DNA from 2 places in the Pseudoalteromonas sp. RB2-MNA-CIBAN-0110 genome. Region 2 is predicted to be linked to the other one. Evidence: predicted binding sites of a transcription regulator. Region 2 holds the regulator's gene; the other holds the start of a gene.
The links. The regulator FliA, encoded in region 2, starts transcription of late flagellar genes. The targets are predictions, from matches to a motif close to CTAAAGNTNNNNNNNNNNNNGCCGATA.

Region 1 (12,082 bases), on a different contig from region 2:
AGACGAGCGTGATATAACGCTAACTTACACAGCTATTGATTATTATGCACCAAACAGTATTGAATTTAGATATAAACTAAGTGGCTTAGATAGTGACTGGCGCTATGCTAATACGCGACGTGAAGCTATTTATACTAACTTGCCTCCAGGCTCGTTTTTGTTTCAGTTAGAAGCGAAGCGCCAAGGTGAAGACTGGACTAAAGCGCAAGAAGTAGAATACGGCTTTGTAGTGCCTGAGCGCTTTGACGAAACTATTTACTTTAGGCTTTTAATTACCAGTGGCTTTATTTTGCTTTTTTATCTCATTTTTTGGGTGTTTAGAGCGCAAGAGCGTAGAAAACAAGAAGCATTAGAGGGCTTGATCACCGAGCGTACCTTAGAGCTTCGTCAAGCTAATGATAAATTAGGCCAAGTGAATTCACAGCTTAAATTAGTTAGTCACTCAGATGAGCTAACAGGGCTGCGTAGTCGTCGCTTTTTGTTTGATCAACTCCCTAAAGATATTGAACATTTTCAACGTAATTCACAATCACTGCAGGCACAAGGCAAGTCACTGGTGCTGGTAATTATTAACTTTGATAACTTCAGCCGTATCAATGATGCCTATGGCCCAATTGCAGGTGATAGCTGCTTACAGCAAATGGCTGCATTATTAAATTCGCGTACGCAGGGTTCTGACTATGTGGCACGTTGGAGTGGTGATGAGTTTTTACTATTATTACGTGATTTTAAATGCAATAAAATAGACAGCTATGCTTCAGATCTTTGTAAAGTAATAGCGGCTAATTCATTCCAATTACCAAATGGAAAAACAACTAATATCACGGCATCAATTGGTTGGTCATTTTATCCATTACCACTTTTGGGTGGGCAGGTAATTAGCTGGGAGACATCTATTAACCTAGCAGATATTTCACTACACCAAGTTAAAAAGCGCGGTGGTGATGGTGTTGCAAATATTACGTTTGATGATCAGCTTGATGCATTTGAGTTTGAACAAAATTCTAACGTTGATCAACAATTAGGTATTTTACAAAGCAATGGCCTAGCTGATATTAAAGTGTGGATGCGCTGATCAGCAATATTTGATATTAAAAAAGGAGCCTAGGCTCCTTTTTTAATATGCTCAACTTTAGATGTATAGGAAGTTAATTAATAAACGCTTTAATAGCGGTTAATATTCCTTGCTCGCCTAACCCCATTTCATCGTGCATTTCATCTTGGGTGCCGTGTTTAATAAACTCATCAGGAATACCTAAGTTAAGGATATTAATATCAGCTTTTTGCGTTGCTAAGAATTCGTTAACTGCAGAGCCGGCACCGCCAGCAATCGCATTATCTTCAAGCGTAACAATTACATCGTGGCTAGTTGCAAGCTCATTTAAAAGTGCGGTATCAAGTGGTTTAATAAAACGCATATTAACAAGCGTTGCATCTAATTCATCTGCAGCAAGCTGTGCATTTTCAAGTAATGTACCGAACGATAAAATGGCAATTTTACTGCCTTTCTTAATTGTATCTGCCTTACCTATTTCAAGCAGTTGCATAGTGCTTTCAATGTCTGCAGTACCTGCACTACCGCGAGGGTAACGAACAGCAACTGGGCAATTTGCTTTATAGCCGGTGTACAGCATTTGACGGCACTCGTTGGTATCGCTTGGTGCCATAATTACCATATTTGGAATGCAGCGCATAAAGCTTAAATCGTACGCACCTTGGTGAGTTTCACCATCGGCTCCCACAATACCAGCGCGGTCAATGGCAAATAATACAGGTAAGTTTTGCAGTGCAACATCATGTATTAATTGGTCATACGCACGTTGTAAAAAGCTTGAGTAAATAGCAACAACAGGTTTTAAACCTTCACAGGCAAAGCCAGCAGCTAAAGTAACCGCATGCTGCTCAGCAATGGCCACATCAAAGTATTGATCTGGAAACTCTTTAGAAAAACGTACCATGCCTGAACCTTCGCGCATTGCAGGCGTGATAGCCATTAACTTGCTGTCTTGTTCGGCCATATCACATAACCAATCGCCGAATACTTTTGAAAAAGTAGCAGCACTAGGTTTAGATTTAGGTAGGCTAGTTGTGCTCGGATCGAATTTTGGTACACCATGATAGCCAATAGGATCGGCTTCAGCCGGTTTATAGCCCTTACCTTTTTGCGTTTTTATATGTAAAAGCTGTGGGCCTTTTAAATTACGCATATTACGTAATGTATCTACAAGCATGTTTACATCGTGACCATCAATGGGACCAATGTAATTTAGGCCTAATTCTTCAAAGAAGGTACCCGGGATCATCATGCCTTTAATGTGCTCTTCCATTTTACTGGCAAGTTGCTTTACCGGAGGCACTCCTGAGAGTAACTTTTTACTACCTTCACGAATGTTAGTATAAAAGCTACCTGATAAAATTCGAGCAAAGTGATTTGTTAATGCGCCAACATTTTCAGAAATCGACATTTCGTTATCATTTAAAATAATAAGCATGTCTGATTTTACATCACCTAAATGATTCATCGCTTCAAATGCCATGCCTGCGGTTATAGCTCCGTCACCAATAATGGCTACAGACTTTCGACCTTTACCTTCTTTTTGTGCAGCAATAGACATACCTAAGGCAGCTGAAATAGAGGTGCTTGAATGGCCTACGCTAAACGTATCGTATTGGCTTTCATCGCGAAAAGGAAAAGGGTGTAAACCGTCTTTTTGGCGAATGGTGTGCATTTGCTCGCGACGACCAGTAAGAATTTTATGCGGATAAGCTTGATGACCCACATCCCAAACTAGGCGATCGTCTGGAGTGTTATAAACATAATGCAGCGCAACGGTTAGTTCAACCGTCCCTAAACCAGACGCTAGATGACCGCTACTTTGCGATACTGAGTTGAGTAAATAATCGCGCAGCTCATTGCTAAATGCAGGGAGTTTGTCTTGCGCTAAGTCACGCAATTGGGCTGGCTCGTCAACCAAATTAAGTAATGGATACTTGCTACTATCAAGTGTCATGGTTTTATATATATCCTTCGCTAACATTAATTAATTCAAAGCTTTTACGAATAATTAATGTTGAGTAATAATGTCAGTGCTAATTGCAATACGTATGAGCAAAAATTAGTGGTCACGCTCAATTAGGTAATTTGCTAGCGACGCAAGAAGTGTTGTGTCAGCATCTATATTTGCTAACGCTTCATGGGCTTGTTGTATTAAATTTTGCGCCTTTTCTTTAGCGCCTAGCATACCTAATAACGCCGGATATGTCGCTTTATTCGCGGCAATATCGGAGCCTTGTGGCTTTCCTAAAATAACTGTATCGCCTTCAACATCTAAAATGTCGTCGTGTACTTGAAATGCTAGCCCTATAGCATACCCAAAAACACTTAAATTTTCTAAGGTTTGTTGATCAGCCTTTTCACTGCACAGTGCACCAAGTGTAATTGCGCAATTAATTAGAGCCCCGGTTTTTAGCTTATGTATTCGCTCAAGCTCTTGTACGGTAATTACTTTATCTGTTGCTGCTATGTCAAGACCTTGTCCGCCAACCATACCCTGAAGGCCTGATGCGTGGGCAAGTGTAGCAATCATTTTTACTTGTGTTTGCGATGAGCATTCAAATTTGTGATTCGCAATAAGCTCAAAAGCAAGAGTTTGAAGAGCATCACCGGCTAAAATTGCATTTGCCTCGCCAAACTCTATATGACAAGTAGGGCGTCCGCGGCGTAAGTCGTCATCATCCATTGCTGGTAAGTCATCATGGACTAACGAATAGCTATGAATACACTCAATTGCAGCAGCAAGTACGTTTAAGTCTTGATGGTTTGCGCCGAGCATTTTACCTGTGGCATAAACTAAAAATGGACGTAATCTTTTACCGCCATTAAATAATCCATACTGGGTGGCGTTCTTTACCGTTTCCTCAGTATCTAGAGGCTGGTTAAAATGCTGTTGTAAGGTCGCTACTACATCTTTTTGAGCACGTTCAATATGATTTTTTATGCTCACAGCTATTCCATATCATTATCAAAATTTGTAAGTACTGACTTTTCGCCATTCCCCATCAAAATTGATACTTTTTGTTCTGCTTGCTGTAATTTCCCTGATGAAGCACTTGCTAATGCAATTCCACGCTCAAATTGCTTTAACGATTGCTCAAGCGATAAGTCACCTTGTTCCATGTCACTAACGATTGTAGATAATTCTTCTAGTGCTTGTTCGAAACTTAAGTTTTCAGGTTTTTTAGTCGCCATCTTTATTTCAGCTTACATAATAAATTTAGGGGTCAATTTTAGGGGGAATGCTAAACTAGGTCAAAGGATGATATTGGTTTTTTACCTTTATAACGTTAAATTATATTTCAAGTGCATTAATAAAGCCTTAATAGCGGTCTGTTGGTTTAATAAATCAATTGATAATTAGGTAGCCCTTATAACTTGATCTAAGATAGTGCTAAAGGCTGCTTTTTATGTTTATTTATAAAAATGGCTTAAGCAATTCAATATGTTGCCGATAAGCAGTTAATAATAAAAGTTTATGATAAGGCCATTAAGCATGAAACTTCTGGAGGAAATGTGGATTTAGCAACCATAATCGGGATCCTAGGCGCAATTGGCTTAATTGTCATGTCTATGTTTATGAGTAGTAGCGGTGAAATGGCTATGTTTTACAATACCCCGTCTGTGGTTATTGTATTTGGTGGTTCACTCTTTATTGTTTTATCAAACTTCACTATGTCGCAATTTTTGGGAATAGGTAAAGTTGTTGCCAAAGCGTTTATGTTTAAAATCGAAACGCCAGAAATACTTATCGAAAAAGCAGTAGAACTTGCGGATTCAGCTCGTAAAGGCGGTTTTTTAGCACTCGAAGAAGCTGAAATTCCAAACCCCTTTATGCGCAAAGGCGTCGATATGCTCGTTGATGGCCATGATGCAGATGTAGTTCGCGCTACACTTCAAAAAGATATTTCTCTAACTACGACTCGCCATGAATTGGGCGCGGGTTTATTTAAGTCGTTAGCTGATATAGGGCCTGCAATGGGCATGATTGGTACTCTAATTGGTTTGGTTGCAATGCTGTCTAACATGGATGACCCGAAGGCAATTGGTCCTGCAATGGCAGTAGCACTATTAACAACTTTATATGGCGCGTTTTTAGCCAATGTTGTGGCAATTCCTATTCAGGTAAAACTTGAACTGCGTAAAGACGAGGAAGCGATGAATCAGCGTTTAATTTTGGATGCTATTTTAGGTATACAAGATGGTCAAAATCCAAAAGTAATCGAAGGTATTTTGAAAAATTACTTAGCTGAATCTAAACGCAAAGTAGATACCGAGGAGTAACTATGTCTGATCAAGAGTGCAAATGCCCACCACCAGGTTTACCTGCATGGATGGGAACGTTTGCCGATTTAATGTCACTGTTAATGTGCTTTTTTGTACTCTTGCTCGCGTTTTCAGAAATGGATGTACTTAAGTTTAAACAAATTGCGGGCTCTATGAAGTTTGCTTTTGGTGTGCAGAATAAAATTGAAGTAAAAGACATCCCCAAAGGTACCTCTGTTATTGCCATGGAGTTTACCCCAGGCAAACCAGAGCCAACCCCAATAGAAACCATTCAGCAGCAAACAGTCGAAATGACTCAACAAATGTTAGAGTTTCAGGCTGGCGATGAAAGCTCAGCAGGCGGCAGGCAAGAACAGCGCGGGGATAAACGCGGTGGCGAATCTCGTAGTACCTCACAAGAAGAATCTTCTGAGCAAGCAACTTCAGCAGCCGATCAGGAGCAAACTAACGAGCTTGTTAAAAAGATAGCGCAGCAGCTTGAAAAGCAAATAATCGATGGCGCAATTGAGCTTGAGTCTTTAGGGCAGCAAATAATTATTCGCATTAGAGAGAATGGTTCATTTCCTTCAGGTAGTGCATTTTTACAACCTAAGTTTAAACCTATAATTCAAGATATCGGTGTGCTGTTAAAAGATGTACCCGGTGAAATAACAGTATCTGGCCATACAGATGATTTTCAGGTATCAAATGAGTTATATATTAATAATTGGGACCTATCATCAAAGCGTGCTGTAGCCGTTGCAAGTGAGCTACAAAAAGTTCAAGGCTTTGATAAAACTCGAATGATGGTGGTTGGTCGAGCTGAAACACGACCACTTGTACCGAATGACACCGATGAAGATCGCCGCAGGAATCGCCGAGTAGAAATATCTATATTACAAGGTAAAGCAAAAGAGTCAGCTCCTATAGATGTAAGATAACTTTTATTGGCAAACACACTTATTTATCATAAAGTATGCTTTCTTTAACAAATGTAACGGAATAGTTTATGAAAAAGGTCGATAAGTTTAGTTATATGCCAGGAAATGGCGGTGGTAATGACGATGATGAAAAAAAACTTGATTAACTCTAATGCCTGAATGGTTTTTAAAGACTATATTGATATTAGATACTAGTTGGGTGTTTATTTTAAGCCCTGCTATTTTCATCTTTTATTTTAGAAAAGATTATTTGGCCCTGCGTTTCGCTTTAATTACAGCCGCTTTTTTTTTATATGGAACCATTATTCATCCTTACTTGAAAGAGTTTGATAATGGGATTTATGTTTATCGATACCTTGTTTGGGCCTTTAATGATATTGCTTGGATGGCACTCATCGCATATCTGGGTTTAAAAGATAAGGTTTATTTATGGCAATGCGTATTAGGTCAATTGGTTGTTATTATGGCACCAATTTTACAGCTATTTAGATTAGTCGACCGCCATTTATGGGATCTTTCTTATAGTACATACATTTATAAAACCTTATTGCCATTTATTAATATAGGCACCGTTGTTGTTTGTTATCTTCCGCTTATTTATATTTTAACAAAAGACAAAAAAAGCCCAGCTAGCCAATAGTTACAAAAAGTTCCCTCCTTTAAAATAGCTGTGCTAGACTACTGTTTATATAAACAGTGGTGAGCAGGCTATGAAACTCTACATTGCAGAAAAACCTTCACTTGGACGCGCTATTGCTGATGCGTTACCAAAACCACATAAAAAATATGATGGTTATATAGAAGTCGCTAATGGCGATTGTGTATCGTGGTGTATTGGACATTTGCTAGAACAAGCAGAACCCGATGATTACGATGAGCGCTTTAAAAAGTGGCAGTTTGAACACTTACCTATCATACCTGAACAGTGGAAGTTAAAAGCCAAAACCAAAACTCGCAAACAGCTCACTGTTTTAAAAAAATTAATTAAACAAGCCTCGCAACTTATTCACGCTGGCGATCCAGACCGTGAAGGCCAGCTACTAGTCGATCAAGTAATTGAAGAAGCTAATATAAGTCAGGCTAAAAAGCAGAGTACGCAACGTTTACTCATTAGTGATTTAAACTTATCGGCGGTAAAAAAATCACTGGGTACTATGCGTTCTAATCGAGATTTTATTCCGTTAAGTGTATCTGCTTTAGCGCGCTCTCGTGCTGATTGGCTATTTGGTATGAATTTAACACGTGCATACACACTAGCTGGGCAAAAAGCAGGGTTTGGTAATGTGCTTTCGGTAGGGCGAGTACAAACCCCTATTTTAGGTCTTGTTGTTAATAGAGATAACGAAATAGCACACTTTGTATCTAAGCCTTTTTACGATGTACTGGCGCATTTACTTACTCCAGATAACCAGCCATTCATAGCTAAGTGGGTTCCTAGTAAAGCATGTGAGCCACATCAAGATGAAGAAGGGCGAATACTTAACAAAGCACTCGCACAAAATGTTGCTTCACGCATTACAAAGCAAAGTGCTGAGCTTACTTCACTTGACCAAAAACAAAAAAAACAAAGTGCTCCATTACCGTATAACCTATCTGCACTGCAAATAGATGCGGCTAAAGCATTTGGTATGCCAGCTCAAAAGGTGTTGGATATTTGCCAAATACTTTACGAACGTCATAAACTAATTACTTACCCACGCTCTGATAATCGTTATTTACCTAAAGATCACCATCAAGATGCATCTGCTATTTTTAAAGCTATAAGTGCTAATGGTGGGCAAAGCAGTGAATTAGTAAACGGGGCTGATGTAAAAAAGCGTAGTAAATGTTTTAACGATTCAAAAGTGGCTGCCCATCATGCCATTGTGCCTACGGCTAAGCAGTTAAAGTCAGCGAGTTTGAGCGGTGACGAAGCGAAGGTATATCAATTAATAAGCCGCCATTACCTAATTCAGTTTTATCCCGACTATATATATAACGAAACTAAAGCAGAGATAACAATCGCTGGCGGATTATTTAAAGCAAATGCAAAACAAGATGTAAGCTTAGGCTTTAAGGTATTAATGGGTAAGTCTGAATTAAAAGATGAAGCTACGTTACCTCCTTTAACAAAAGGTATGTCTCTTTTTTGTGAGCAAGGCGAAGTAGTCGAAAAGCATACATCACCCCCTGCTTATTTTACCGATGCTACATTATTGGCTGCGATGACCGGCATTAGTCGTTATGTTAAAGATCCACAAATTAAAAAAGTATTAAAAGACACTGATGGTTTAGGTACGGAGGCAACACGTGCGGGAATAATCGAGTTACTATTTAAGCGGCGTTTTTTAAAACGTGAAGGTAAGTCAATTAGAGCGACCGAAACGGGACTTGCCCTTATTAGCGTATTACCACAAGGTTTAGCGAGTCCTGATTTAACCGCAAAGTGGGAATCGAGCTTAGGTGATATCGCGCAGCAAGTAATGAGTTATCAGCAATTTTTACAGCCTTTACTTGCTGACCTAAATGGGTTTGTACAATTAGCAGCAAACTGCGATAGCAATGCATTTGCAAGGTTACCAAAAAGTTCACCTAAAAAACGCTTTGCTAAACGAGGTGGAAAAGCGACCTTTAAAAAGTCGAGTTATAAAAAAAGCTCTGTTGCTAGTTAGCTACAGAGCCATTTTATTAAACGATATTACTTAACCTGAACTCTGCTTGAGATATATTTATTATCCAGAATTCAGGTTACTTATTAAATAAAGCAACAGCAGCGTTACTCATTGCTTTTATTCCGGTAGGGATAGCAACTTTATAATCTGGTGCAAATTTACTAGAGTGTAGGGAAGGGAGTACTTCACCTGTTTTTATCGAATCTGCATATTGTGCTTGGTTTACGCCACCTAGCCAAAATAAGGTAATAGGGATGTTTTCATCGGTGCGTCCGTATAGGCCAAAGTCTTCACCCGCCATTACAGCTTGTGTTTCAAGCACATTGGTATCACCAATTGCGCTGGCAATAGAGTTTCTAACAATGTCTGTTTGTGCAGGGTTATTATAAGTAGATGGAATAGATTCATCTTCATGTACATATACTACAGGGTAGTTTGATTCATTTAGGCCAGCACTTTGTGCAATACCTGCCGTGATTCGTTTTATTGCTGCTATTTGAGCACTTCTAACATTTGGGTTATAGCTTCTGAGAGTGAGTTGTAGTTTTACTTCATCCGAAATCACATTATGTTTTGAGCCACCATGAATAGACCCAACCGTAATAACCGAAGGCTCTAGCGGTGAAAGTTCTCGGCTTGTGATTGTTTGCAGAGCAAGTACTGTGCGTGCAGCTATAATCACAGGGTCTATAGTTGTATGCGGATAAGCACCATGACCACCTTTACCTTTTATTGTAATATCGACAGAATCTACACTTGCCATAGTGTATTCATTTTTCATTGATACCTTACCAGCGGGGACGCTAGCACTTACATGCAAAGCAATTATATGATCAGGTTTTTCATATTTACTAAATAGTCCTTCGCCTAACATGGCTTTAGCACCCCCACCAACTTCTTCGGCAGGCTGTGCAACCATCATCAAAGTGCCTTTCCATTGATCTTTGTGTACTATTAATTGCTCAGCAGTACCAATAAAAGAGCTCATGTGAATATCGTGGCCACAACCGTGCATTACACCTACTTTAGCACCATGCTCGTCTATTACTTTAACTTTTGAGGCATAGGACTTTCCTGTCTGCTCTATAATAGGTAAGCCATCGGTGTCAGTACGGATCATCACGGTTGGACCGTTTCCGTTTTTGTAAATGCCGACAACACCAAAGCCACCTACATTACTTGTTACTTTAAAACCCAGCTGAGTTAATTTATCCGCTATTTTATTACCCGTTTTTTGTTCGTGATAAGAAAGCTCTGGCGATTGGTGTAAATCGAGGTAAAACTTTTCTATAGCTGGCATGGTTTTGCTTAAATTCAAATCGAGTCCATTTGCTTGTACTAATGGGCTTGCTAATAAAAGTATTGCACTTAGATAAGTTAATTTCATGTTTTCCCTCATTGTTGAATATGTATACCGGATGATTTAGGTATATGACTTGTAATTATTATGTTCACCACCATATAAAAACCTAAATAGATGAATATGGCAATCAATTCAATGAGCAACATAGTTAGTATTAATGCGCAAAACCTTCAACAAGTACTCGGTGAAACATCACAGCAAAAATTGGTGTTGCTTAACTTTTTCTCTCCTCAAAGTCCTGACTGCATCGGACAGGCTGCAATTTTAGATAAAGTAGCGGCTGAATATGCAAGCTATATAGTAGTAGCAAACCTAGATTGCGATGCAGAGCAAGCACTCGCTTCTCAACTTGCGCAACAAGTTGGCCTTCAAACACTGCCTACGCTTGTATTATTAAAAGACTCTGCACCAGTAGATTTACTTGCAGGTGTTCAAAGTGAGGCACAAATACGCGAAGCCCTAGCAAAGCATTTACCTGCGCAACAAGACTTACTGTTAGAGCAAGCAAAACAAGCGTTATTAAAGTCAGATTTAAATGCTGCATTTAATTATGCAAAGCAAGCTTATGAAATAGACAGTGGTAATGCACGCATCAAATTAGTGCTTGCAGACATATGTATTCAAATTCACAAGGTAGATGAAGCCCAAGCGCTTATAAATACAATAGATGCACAAGAGCAAGATGCTTACTTTAATAATATAAAAGCAAAATGCGAAGCTGCGCTTGAAGCAAAAGACTCACCAGAGATTAAAGAAAAGCAACAACAAGTAGAAAAGTACCCAAATGACCTAGAATTAAAAGAAGAGCTCAGTATTTTACTCAATGAAGCAGGCAGAAAAGAAGAAGCATTGGATATACTATTTACAGTGCTGCAAAAAGATCTGAATTTCAATGAAGCGAAACCAAGCTTTTTAGCCATTATTGCCTCTTTACCCGATGGTGATGCGCTCGCAGCAAAGTATCGTCGCAAGTTATATAGTATTTTATACTAGGGTCTGTTGCTCTTTGCGGATTAAAATTTGTTCAAACTAGGGGGTGTTTAATCGCGGCGCGAGATTTGTAACCTAGTGGGCTCGGTAACTGCTCCTGCGTTACCCTACTGGCTTACATCCATGTAAGAATAAGTAAAAACCGAGTAACAAAGAGTAAATAGCCCCTAGGAAGAACCCTTTGGGCAGCGCCTGTTTGGCATTAATGCTACGTTATCGCCTATTTATGGGGAGTAACCACACTACATAGGCTCTGCCTTGCCTGAATACCAAACAGGCTGCTGCAAATTTAACCTTGAAAGATAAACAGACCCTAGATTCTAATAACTATTACTTTTGAGAAGCACCTATATAAGGTGCTTTTTGTATTTTTAGGGTTTTAATTAAAAGCTTTAGTATGGTTTAGCTATGTAAAAACAAGAGTTATCAACAGGTTTTTGTGGGTAACTTGTGCTTATCATGTGTGCTTGCTTGGGGCTTAATTTTAATTACTATTTTATGCAAATAACGCTTGCGTAAAATCCGCCGCTCCCTATAATGCGACCCCACTGAGACGGGAAACGCCAACGCATAGCGAGGCACGAACAACTCAGGGTGTTAAATAAAACTTCGGTTTTAAATCTTCTAAAAAGAAAGTTTAAAACTAAGTGTTGACTCGAAAAATAAAGGGTGTATTATTCGCATCCCTTGAGACGCTAAAGCGACTCAAAACGTTCTTTAACAATATAAAGCAATCATCTGTGTGGGCACTCGTACAGATTGAGTTCTAACAGCCAACCTACTTAGGTAGCGAGGCAAACAAATTAGAGTCTCAATT
Region 2 (12,082 bases):
GTCCCAGGCTTAATTATTGGTTTAGTTGTGGCTGTGTTTCAGGCCGCAACGTCTATCAATGAACAAACATTGAGCTTTTTACCTCGTTTATTAATTACCATTAGTGCGCTTATTGTGGGTGGGCATTGGCTTACTCAAGAGCTAATGGACTTTTTTACTCGCCTAGTATTACTTATTCCTGAAATTGCAGGTTAAACGTGGAATACCCCTTTGCTGTCGTTATTCAATGGTTGAGCGATTTTTTGTTGCCGCTGGTACGCATTAGCTCAATGATTATGATTATGGCTGGTTTGGGGGCTAAAAATGTTCCTACACGTATAAAAATGGGTTTATCGGTTGTTGTAACTTTTGTTGTAGTTCCTGTTCTGCCCCCAGCTACATTCACTAATTTATTTTCGTTTGAGATGATTTTAGTCGTTATTCAACAAATGATGATTGGTGTTGCTATTGGTTTTGCATCTATACTTTTATTAAATACTTTTGTGTTAGCAGGGCAAATACTCGCGATGCAAACCGGTTTAGGTTTTGCTTCGGTTATTGACCCTTCTAATGGCGCGAGTGTGCCTGCTGTGGGCCAGTTTTTCCTTATTTTGGCCACCCTATTATTTTTTGCTTTTAACGGTCATTTAATGATGATTCAAATGGTGGTGCATAGTTTTCAAGTGCTACCCATTGATGGCACATGGTGGTCTGTAGATCATTACTGGGACATAGTGACTTGGGGCGGCTGGATGTTTACTACAGCACTTGTACTTTCACTTGCACCGCTTACCGCGATGCTCGTTATTAATATGTCGTTTGGTATTATGACGCGTGCAGCACCGCAATTAAATATTTTCTCTATTGGTTTTCCGTTTACCTTGGTAGCGGGACTTATTATTATTTGGGCGACACTAGGTAACTTTGTTACTCAGTTTGAGTTTCAATGGTTAAAAATGGTTGAGCTAATGTGTACTTTAGTTGGTTGCTCACCTTAGGAGAAAGTCATGTCTGAAGACTCAGGACAAGAAAAAACAGAAGAACCCACATCCAAAAAGCTTGAAGAATCTAAAAAGAAAGGCCAAATAGCGCGCTCAAAAGAGCTAGGTACCATGTTTGTACTTATTTTTTCGGCTATATCGCTTTTGATGTATGGGCCAGAAATTGGCAAAGGTTTATACAATGTAATGGGCCGAACCCTTAGCTTAAATCGCAACGAAGCCTTTGATACTACTAAAATGTTTGCCGTATGGGGAGAGGTTGCAGACGCTTTAATGTTTCCTATGGCTATGTTTGTATTAATTATAGTTTTGGCTGCATTTATTGGTAATACGTTACTAGGTGGCTTTAATTTTAGCTGGGAAGCCGCTGCACCTAAAGCAAGTAAAATGTCGCCAATGAAAGGCTTTAAACGTATGTTTGGCCCGCAAGCGGCTATTGAGCTTGTAAAGTCACTTTTAAAATTTGGTTTGGTTGCAAGTTTTGCTATATTTTTAATTAATACTTATTTTGATGAAATATTGCATTTAAGTTTAGAAAGCGCACCGGGTAATATTATTCATGCCTTAGAGATTTTAGGCTGGATGTTTTTAGGTCTTTCGTGCACTTTAATTATTATTGCGGCTATTGATGCACCATTTCAAAGTTATAACCATAACAAACAACTTAAAATGACAATGCAAGAAATTAAAGATGAGTATAAAAACTCTGAAGGTGACCCACAAATAAAAGCGCGTATTAGGCAAACACAAAGGCAAATGTCGCAAAACCGTATGATGCAAGATGTCCCTGACGCTGATGTTATTGTTACCAACCCAACTCACTACTCTGTAGCATTAAAATACGATACAGAGCGCGCAGGTGCGCCTATAGTACTTGCTAAAGGTATTGATGAAATGGCGATGCAAATTAGAAAAGTAGCAATAGGGAACGAAGTACCTATTTTAGAATCCCCTATGTTGACCCGAGCGCTTTACCATACGGCTGAAGTAGGAGAGCAAATACCCGATCAGCTATTTACTGCTGTAGCGCAAGTTTTAGCGTATGTATTTCAGCTTAAGCGCTTTAATAAAGGGCGCGGTAAACGTCCAACTAAGCTCAATAAAAAGCTGCCAATCCCCGATGCCTACAAGTATTAGACCGTTAACTGAGTAACTTGGAATAGTTATTGCAAATTCTACGTAGTGTCAATTTTTTGAAATTGTAGAATTATGAGTTTTAAAGCGGTATTACAACAACTTAACAGAGACAAAAAAGACTATGCCAAAGGGGTAGGTACTCCTTTGCTTGTGCTTGCAGCCTTGGGAATGGTGATCTTACCGTTACCGCCATTTTTACTCGATATCCTTTTCTCGTTTAATATTGCCCTCGCATTAGTGGTTTTACTCGTGACTGTTTACACGATGAAGCCGGTTGAGTTTGGTATATTCCCCTCTGTATTACTAATCGCTACGATTATGCGCTTAGCGCTTAACGTTGCCAGCACTCGAGTTGTATTACTTGAAGGTCATAATGGTGGTGATTCTGCCGGTAAAGTAATTGAAGCGTTTGGCTCAGTTGTTATTGGTGGTAACTACGCTGTTGGTTTGGTCGTATTTTTAATTCTGATCATTATTAACTTTGTGGTAATTACTAAAGGTGCTGGGCGTATTTCTGAGGTATCTGCACGTTTCACCCTTGATGCAATGCCGGGTAAACAAATGGCAATTGACGCCGATTTAAACGCTGGTTTTATCAGTGCTGAGCAAGCGCGTGACCGCCGCGAGGAAGTAACTCGCGAAGCTGATTTTTACGGCTCAATGGATGGTGCGAGTAAATTTGTAAAAGGCGATGCCATTGCAGGTATTGTTATATTGATCATCAATATTGTTGGTGGTTTATTTGTCGGTATGATTCAACATAATTTGAGTTTTGGCAACGCAATGGAAGTATATACATTACTTACCATTGGTGATGGCTTAGTTGCTCAACTCCCTTCTTTACTGCTTTCAATTGGTACCGCGATTGTTGTAACACGTCAAAATGAGTCGCTCAATATGGGTGACCAATTTAAGAAACAACTAGGTAACGAAAAATCACTCTTTATTGCTTCAGGTATTTTGATCATCATGGGTTTAGTGCCTGGTATGCCGCATTTTGCTTTTTTAAGTTTAGGTGCGTTATTGGGTTATTTAGCTTACTACACACAGCAAACTAAGTTAAAAGCCGCTGCAGCAGAAGCCGAAGAAGCCGCCAGTGGCGGAAGCGCTGCAACAGGTATTGCCAATAAACAAGAGCAAAAAGAACTTGGTTGGGATGATGTTCAGCAGGTTGACGTAATTGGCCTAGAAGTAGGTTACAGATTAATTCCGTTGGTAGATCAATCTCAAGGTGGTGAGCTACTTAATCGTATTAAAGGTGTACGTAAAAAGCTTTCTCAAGAACTTGGTTTTTTAGTACCACCTGTTCATATTCGCGATAATTTAGAGCTTGATCCAAATGCTTACAGAATAACGCTAATGGGTGTTTCAACCGGTGAAAGCGAACTTAAACATGGCGACGAGCTAGCGATTAACCCAGGGCAAGTATTTGGTCCTATTAAAGGGGTTGAAACTAAAGATCCTGCGTTTGGCCTTGATGCAGTATGGATCAAGCCTGATCAAAAAGATGAAGCGCAATCACTAGGTTATACCGTTGTAGATTCAGCCACGGTAGTCGCCACTCATATTAGCCAGTTATTAACTAACAGTGCGGCGTTGTTACTAGGGCATGAAGAAGTTCAAAACCTGCTTGATATGCTTGCTAAAAGCCATCCTCGCTTAGTAGAAGGACTAGTACCTGATGTGTTGCCATTAACTGCAATTGTAAAAGTACTGCAAAATTTATTGAATGAAGGTGTAGCTATTCGCGATATGCGCTCAATTGTTCAAACCCTTGTTGAGTATGGTCCGCGTAGCCAAGACCCCGATGTATTAACGGCTGCAGTGCGTATTTCTCTGCGTAGGTTAATTGTTCAAGATGCGGTTGGTATGTCATCAGAAATCCCTGTCATAACCTTGGCACCTGAGTTGGAACAGATGTTGCATCAGTCATTACAAAATGCAGGCGATGAAGGTGCCGGTATTGAGCCTGGACTTGCAGAGCGACTTCAAGTGTCATTGACACAAGCGCATCAAAATCAAGAAATGGCCGGTGAACCTTCTATATTGCTAACGTCAGGAATGTTACGCACTGTGTTATCTCGTTTTGTTAAGTACACCATTCCAGGATTGAGAGTGATGTCTTATCAAGAGGTACCAGACGAAAGACAGATCAAGATTGTTAGCTCTGTAGGCCAACAATAAGATTTTAACAGGGGTTGAATCATGAAAATTAAACGTTTTTTTGCTAAAGATATGCGCACAGCACTTAAAGAAGTTAAAGATGAGTTAGGTGTTGATGCGGTTATTATGTCAAATAAGAAGCTGGCTAACGGTGTAGAAATTGTAGCGGCAGTTGATTATGACAAAGCAGCCCCTAAAGTAGCAGCGCAACCACAACGCCCTGCAGAGCCGCGTGCTCAAGCACCACAGCAAAGTGTACATAATTTTGTAAAACCAGAGCCTCAGCGTGCCAAACCAGAGCCGCAAGCAAAAGTGGCTGACAGCCTACAAGCCTTATTAGAGCGCCAATCACCGCGTCCTCGCTCCCCTGAACTTGCATCAATGTTTTCACAATCAGGTATTGATACTACCGATAACTATCAAGAACCAGTTATGGAACAGCGTACTAAAAATATGTTTGCTCCTGAAAATGCAGCGCCAGTTCGTCCACAAACTCAAGCGGATAGCTTAGGTTTTGATGATTTAGACAGCGACTTTGATGATTCAGATAGTCCAGTAACTGCTCGCCAACAAACACCCAATAATGAAAGCGAAGAAATGACAACAATGCGTGAAGAAATGAACGCAATTCGTCAATTACTTGAGCATCAAGTATCAGGCTTAATGCAGCAAGATATGGCGCGTCGCGATCCAACACGCGCTTGCATGGTTGACCGCTTAGTCGGTATGGGTATTGATAAAGAAGTAGCGCAACAAATGGCATGTTTTGTACCTGATGATGTATCTCGTAAGCAAGGCTGGAAAGCGTTGTTAACGATGGTCGAAGATCAAATGCAAACAACCAATAATGAAATACTTCGCCAAGGTGGTGTATATGCGTTAGTGGGTCCAACAGGTGTTGGTAAAACAACAACAGTTGCTAAGCTTGCAGCGTTAGGCGCACAAAAATATGGCGCTGATAAAGTGGCCTTAATAACCACTGATACATACAGAATTGGTGCTTATGAACAGCTTGCTACTTACGGCCGTATTATTGGTTGTGGTGTAAAGCAAGTTAAAGATGCTAATGAATTAGCTGAAGTTTTATATCATTTACGAAATAAACGTCTAGTATTAATTGATACAGCAGGTATGAGTCAGCGAGATTTACGTTTAACTGAGCAGTTAAACACGTTAATGCGTAACCAACGTGTGGATATTCGCAGTTACTTAGTACTAAGCGCGACGGCACAAATTAATGTATTACAAGAAACAGTACGTCACTTTAAAAAAGTACAGTTAAGTGGTTGTATTTTCACTAAGTTAGATGAATCATTAAGTTTGGGTGAGATAATTAGTATTGCGATTCAAAATCGCCTTCCAATAGGGTATCTTACTAACGGTCAACGAGTGCCAGAAGATATTCGTGTTGCAAATGCTGAAAAACTAGTGAAAAAGGCTGAGCAGTTATATTTAAAAAGAACAAAAGCACAACATTCAAGGCACCAAGCAGTGGCGCCAAGTACAGTAGGGATGTATGATTAACACAGTATTAGATCAAGCAAGCGGCCTGCGCAAAATGAGTCAAAACAATAACAACGGCGTAAAAGTTATCGCTGTAACCGGTGGTAAAGGTGGGGTGGGGAAAACAAATGTTTCTCTAAATACCGCTATTGCACTAGGGCAACAAGGTAATAGAGTATTAGTGCTGGATGCTGACTTAGGTTTAGCAAACTGTGATGTGATGCTTGGTTTACGTGTAGAGCGCAATTTATCACACGTTTTGTCAGGTGAATGTGAGCTTGACGAGATTTTAGTTGAAGGGCCTGCTGGTATTAAAATTGTACCCGCTACATCGGGCTCGCAAAGTATGGTTGAATTATCGCCATCTGAGCATGCCGGGCTAATTCGTGCATTTAGCGAATTGAATACCGAATTTGATATTTTAATTGTAGATACAGCCGCTGGTATTTCAGACATGGTGCTAAGCTTCTCACGAGCAGCACAAGATGTAATGGTTGTAGTGTGCGATGAACCAACATCAATAACCGATGCTTACGCACTTATTAAAGTATTAAGCCGCGAGCACGGTGTTTATAAGTTCAAAATTGTTGCCAATATGGTCCGCAGCATGCGTGAAGGCACTGAATTGTTTGCAAAACTATCTAAAGTTACCGATCGCTTTTTAGATGTTTCAATGGAGCTAGTAGCAACGGTTCCTTATGACGAAAATATGCGCAAAGCAACACGTCGCCAAAAGGTGATTGTTGAGCTCTTTCCAAGTTCGCCAGCCGCTCTCGCGTTTAAAGCGCTGGCGACAAAAGCAGTTAAATGGCCAATACCAAATCAACCATCTGGGCATTTAGAGTTTTTCATTGAGAAACTAGTAAACGGCTAATTATGACAACATTGGTGAATAGAGCTATGGGATATCAATCAACACAAAACTTAAATGTGATTGTTGAGAAACATGCATCACTTGTTAAAAAAGTGGCATGTCATCTAATTGCTCGATTACCACCTAGCGTTCAGCTTGATGATTTAATTCAATCAGGAATGATAGGTTTAATAGAAGCTTCAAAAAACTTTGATGCAACAAAAGGCGCAAGCTTTGAAACCTTCGCCGGTATTCGTATTCGCGGGGCTATGCTTGATGAAATGCGCCGTGGTGATTGGGCTCCTCGTTCAGTACACCGTAAAAGCCGACAAGTTGCAGAAGCAATTACTGGGCTCGAAAGCAGTCTGAATCGCGAACCAACAGATACAGAAGTTGCTGAAAAACTTGAAATTTCACTCAATGAGTACCATCATATTTTAAATGATGTTAATACCAGTAAAGTATTAGGCATAGAAGACCTTGGTGTAGATGAGGATGTTATCACTCCCGTAGGCCAAGATTTAGCGCTAGACAAACCTTTTAATAATGTTAAAAATGATCGGTTTAATGAGTCTTTACTAAATGCAATAAAGTCATTACCAGAGCGTGATGCAATGGTACTTTCTTTATACTATAACGATGAAATGAATTTAAAAGAAATAGGACATATACTCGATGTAAGCGAATCGCGTGTAAGTCAGATACATGGTCAGGCGATGATTAAGCTTAAAGCTAAAATCAATGACTGGATAAACTAGTAGTAAGTAAACTAAGGTTAATACCTCACTGGGGGATGTTTTGGATAAAAACATGAAAATTCTTGTAGTTGATGATTTTTCAACGATGAGACGAATTATAAAAAACCTATTACGTGACTTAGGTTTCACTAATGTTCAAGAAGCTGATGACGGGTCTACAGCTTTGCCTATGTTACAAAATCAAGTATTTGATTTTGTGGTTACAGATTGGAATATGCCGGGAATGCAAGGTATTGACCTTCTAAGAGCAATTCGTGCAGATGATAAGTTAAAACATATCCCTGTACTGATGGTAACGGCAGAAGCTAAAAAAGAACAAATAATAGCTGCAGCGCAAGCTGGCGTTAATGGTTATATTGTTAAGCCATTTACGGCTGGAACATTAAAAACTAAATTAGAAAAAGTATTTGAACGCTTAGGCTAATGATGGGGGAGAGGCTTATGTCAGCACCAGCTGCGCCTCAAATAACGTTAGAACAAGCTCGTCAACTCGTCATTTATTTAGAAAACGATGAGCAAGATAAAGCTAATCAGTTGATTTTAGAGACAGCTTCGCAAGAGCAGTCTAAATTATTTGCTGAAGTTGGGAAGTTGACTCGTCAACTGCACGAAGCACTTAAAAGCTTTGAGCTTGATACTCGCTTAACTAACATAACGACAGATGCGATTCCAGATGCTAAAAAGCGGCTTAATTATGTTATAGAAATGACAGAAAATGCGGCTAATAAAACAATGGATGCTGTTGAGGCTAGTTTACCTATAGCACAGCAACTTGCAGATGAAATATCTCATATCAAACCGACATGGGATCGTTTAATGAGTCGGGAGATTGAGCTTGGTGAGTTTAAACAACTTTGCCATAGTATCGATAAGTTTATGAATAACTCTCATCATAAAACGGATGAGCTTCAAAGCTTAATGACAAATGTACTAATGGCTCAAGACTATCAAGACTTAACAGGTCAAGTTATTCGCCGTGTTATAGAACTTGTTAGAGAAGTAGAAGAAAGCTTACTTCATCTTTTAACAGCGTTTGCTGAACAAGATGACAGTGACAACACAGCGAATAAAGTAGAACAACAAAAAATAAAAGAACCAGTTGCCACACAAACTTTAGCAGGTCCTGAAGGCCCTATTATTGATAAAGAATCGCGTAATGATGTTGTGTCTGATCAAGATGAAGTCGATGATCTTTTATCAAGTTTGGGCTTCTAAGAGGAGAGTAACTGCATGTTTGAAGTCGATGAAGATATTTTACAAGACTTTCTTGTAGAGGCAGGAGAAATCCTAGAGCTTTTATCTGAACAGTTAGTTGAACTGGAAAATAATCCAGAAGATACCGAGTTACTAAATGCCATATTTAGAGGCTTTCACACTGTAAAAGGTGGTGCAGGCTTTTTAGCTATGACAGAACTTGTTGATGCTTGCCACGGCGCTGAAAACGTATTTGATTTACTACGTCAAGGCGTGCGAACGGTCAATTCAGAGTTAATGGATGTTATTTTACAAGCGCTCGACACCATTAATGAAATGTTCGCGACTATCCAAAATAGGGATAAGCCGGAACCAGCAGATCCTGAGTTACTTCAAACCCTCCATATTTTGGGCCTACCTCCAACAGAAGCCGAGCTTAACGGAGTCGCTTCAGAAACTGACGTTGAACAACCTCTTGATCAAGTAGTTGATACGCCAATAGCTGATGAGGAAGATCCATTTGCATTTGATGAAATGTTTAGTGGAACTCCTTCGGTTAGTGATGCTGAAATAAACGAAATCACTGAAGATGAATTTGAAAACTTACTTGATGAACTACACGGTAAAGGACAAGGTCCTGCAGTTGAAAAGCCAGTAGCAAGTAGTAGTGATTTTAATGGTGATATTACTGATGATGAATTTGACAGCTTATTAGACGAGTTACATGGAGTTGGCAGTTTTGGTGAGGTTGCGAGTAAAGCACCTGAGCAAAGTAGTGTAGTTAAAGCACCTGTAGAACCAGCTAAACCAGCGTCAAATACTGCTAATTCATCAGATGATGAAATTAGTGATGATGAATTTGAAGCGCTTCTTGATGAACTTCATGGTAAAGGCACTGCACCTAAATCAATAGAAAGCACTCCAGCTGTGAAACAGCCCAATATCCCAGCTAAACCAGCTGCAAAAGCTAGTGTGCCTGTAAAAAAACCAGAACCTGTAAAAGCACCCGCTTCTAAACCGGTAGAAAAACCGGTTGCTAAAGCAGCGCCAGCAACGCCTAAAAAATCAGCGCCACCAGCAGCAGAGACGACAGTTCGCGTAGATACAAAACGACTTGACCAAATTATGAATATGGTTGGTGAGTTAGTACTTGTGCGAAATCGTTTGGTTAGTTTAGCGACCAATTCAGACAGTGAAGCAATGGGTAAAGCAATCTCTAACTTAGATGTAGTGACTGCTGATATTCAAGGCGCGGTTATGCAAACGCGAATGCAACCAATTAAAAAGGTATTTGGTCGTTTCCCTCGCGTAGTACGCGATTTAGCACGCAGCTTAAACAAAGACATTGACTTACAACTTGTAGGTGAAGAAACCGATTTAGATAAAAACTTAGTGGAAGCACTAGCCGATCCGCTTGTGCATTTAGTTCGAAACTCAGTTGACCACGGTATTGAAATGCCAGCTGTTCGTGAGGCTGCCGGTAAGCCTAGAACAGGTAATGTTACTTTATCAGCGTCTCAGGAAGGCGACCATATTTTGTTGACCATTAAAGATGATGGCGCTGGTATGGATGCTGAGAAACTGAAAAAAATAGCAATTAGTAAAGGCGTGCTCGATCACGATCAAGCGAGTCGACTTTCTGACACTGAAGCATACAACCTAATTTTTGCACCTGGCTTTTCTACAAAAGAAGAGATATCTGATATTTCAGGTCGTGGTGTTGGAATGGATGTGGTGAAAACTAAAATCACCCAATTAAACGGCTCTGTAAGTATTCAATCTGAGTTAGGTGTAGGTACTATTTTAGAGATAAAAGTACCACTTACCTTAGCCATATTACCGACCTTAATGGTAATTGTTGGCGCACAAACATTTGCGTTACCACTTGCAGGTGTTAGTGAAATATTCAACTTAGATTTAACGAAAACAAATGTGGTTGATGGGCAATTAACAATTATTGTGCGTAAAAAGGCAATACCGTTATTCTACCTCGAGCACTGGTTAGTTAAAGGCTCAGATCGTTCACAGCGAAAAGCAAAAGGCCATGTAGTTATTGTGCAAATTGGTACGCAGCAAATTGGTTTTGTTGTTGACTCATTAATTGGCCAAGAAGAAGTAGTGATTAAGCCGCTTGATGCGTTACTTCAAGGAACACCAGGTATGGCAGGTGCTACAATAACTTCGGATGGTGGCATTGCACTGATTTTAGACGTTCCAAACATGTTAAAACATTACGCAGGCTAATAATAAAGTAGGTATATATTTAATATATACCTACGCATAAATTTAATAAGAGAGCTAAATGGCCGTTAAAGTTTTAGTTGTTGATGATTCAAGCTTTTTTCGCCGCAGAGTAAGCGAAATTCTTGAGCAAGATAGCGATATACAAGTTATAGGCTTTGCTGTGAATGGCAGAGAAGCTGTTGAAAAAGCAGCTCAGCTACGTCCAGATATGATCACTATGGATGTCGAAATGCCTGTGCTTGATGGTATTAGCGCAGTTAAAGAGATAATGGCGAGTAATCCAACGCCTATCTTAATGTTTTCATCACTAACACGTGATGGCGCAACAGCAACGTTTGATGCGCTAGATGCTGGAGCAATGGATTTTTTACCGAAAAAATTTGAAGATATCGCTCGTAATAATGAAGACGCTATAAAGCTTTTGCAAAATAAAGTGAAAGATATAGGGCGAAGACGTTTACCGCGAACGTTTAAATCTGCAACACCACCTAAGCCGGTAATATCAACTAAACCGATAACAAGCTCACTTTCGCAAAGAACAAACACACTAACGCCTTCGATAAAACAACCCGATAGAAGCTTTCAAAGAGTAGCCCCTACGACACCGTCAGGTTCTAATGTTGCCTCAATGCGAGCAAGTGGAAAGCAATACCAGCTTGTGGCTATTGGCACTTCTACAGGTGGCCCTGTTGCACTACAAACTATATTAACTCAATTGCCTGCTAATTTTCCTCATCCTATTTTACTTATTCAGCACATGCCAGCTGCATTTACACCCGCGTTTGCAGCGCGCTTAAACGGTTTGTGCCAAATAAAAGTGAAAGAAGCACAACAAGGTGACCGCTTACAACCAGGAACGGCTTATTTAGCGCCTGGCGGACAGCAGATGATGGTAGAAGGGCGTGGTGCAAATAGAATACTGCGCGTATTTGAAGATCATAGCGAGAGAATAAGTTATAAACCGAGTGTAGATGTAACGTTTGCCAGTGCAGCAAAAACGTATCAAGGCGATGTGCTTGCTATCGTTTTAACAGGCATGGGCGCTGATGGACGTGACGGTGCAAGAATGTTAAAGCAAACGGGGGCAACTATTTGGGCACAGGATGAGAAAAGCTGTGTTGTTTATGGAATGCCTCAAGCCATTGCTAATGCGGGGCTTTCGAGTGAAAGCTTAGCATTGAGCGATGTTGCAGCACGTATAAAGAGAGAGGTAGGTTGTGGATAAACTCTCAATATTTGGACTATTTGTA

Region 1: a site for FliA is predicted at 4,485-4,511, ahead of pomA (flagellar motor protein PomA). Genes of this name have one in related genera too.

The regions. Positions count from the first base shown of each region.
Region 1 is NZ_JBEOOQ010000020.1:66,742-78,823, forward strand. It holds gene AAEY68_RS11450 (ligand-binding sensor domain-containing diguanylate cyclase) at 1-1,075, shown strand, start outside; gene dxs (1-deoxy-D-xylulose-5-phosphate synthase) at 1,149-3,011, opposite strand; gene ispA ((2E,6E)-farnesyl diphosphate synthase) at 3,117-4,004, opposite strand; gene AAEY68_RS11465 (exodeoxyribonuclease VII small subunit) at 4,007-4,249, opposite strand; gene pomA (flagellar motor protein PomA) at 4,571-5,338, shown strand; gene AAEY68_RS11475 (flagellar motor protein MotB) at 5,341-6,261, shown strand; gene AAEY68_RS11480 (hypothetical protein) at 6,413-6,901, shown strand; gene AAEY68_RS11485 (DNA topoisomerase III) at 6,972-8,912, shown strand; gene AAEY68_RS11490 (M20 metallopeptidase family protein) at 8,989-10,299, opposite strand; gene AAEY68_RS11495 (tetratricopeptide repeat protein) at 10,411-11,268, shown strand.
Region 2 is NZ_JBEOOQ010000010.1:66,546-78,627, forward strand. It holds gene fliQ (flagellar biosynthesis protein FliQ) at 1-195, shown strand, start outside; gene fliR (flagellar biosynthetic protein FliR) at 198-977, shown strand; gene flhB (flagellar biosynthesis protein FlhB) at 987-2,117, shown strand; gene flhA (flagellar biosynthesis protein FlhA) at 2,190-4,301, shown strand; gene flhF (flagellar biosynthesis GTPase FlhF) at 4,323-5,804, shown strand; gene AAEY68_RS07415 (MinD/ParA family ATP-binding protein) at 5,797-6,657, shown strand; gene AAEY68_RS07420 (RNA polymerase sigma factor FliA) at 6,684-7,394, shown strand; gene cheY (chemotaxis response regulator CheY) at 7,435-7,818, shown strand; gene AAEY68_RS07430 (protein phosphatase CheZ) at 7,836-8,609, shown strand; gene AAEY68_RS07435 (chemotaxis protein CheW) at 8,625-10,832, shown strand; gene AAEY68_RS07440 (protein-glutamate methylesterase/protein-glutamine glutaminase) at 10,891-12,057, shown strand; gene AAEY68_RS07445 (flagellar motor protein) at 12,050-12,082, shown strand, end outside.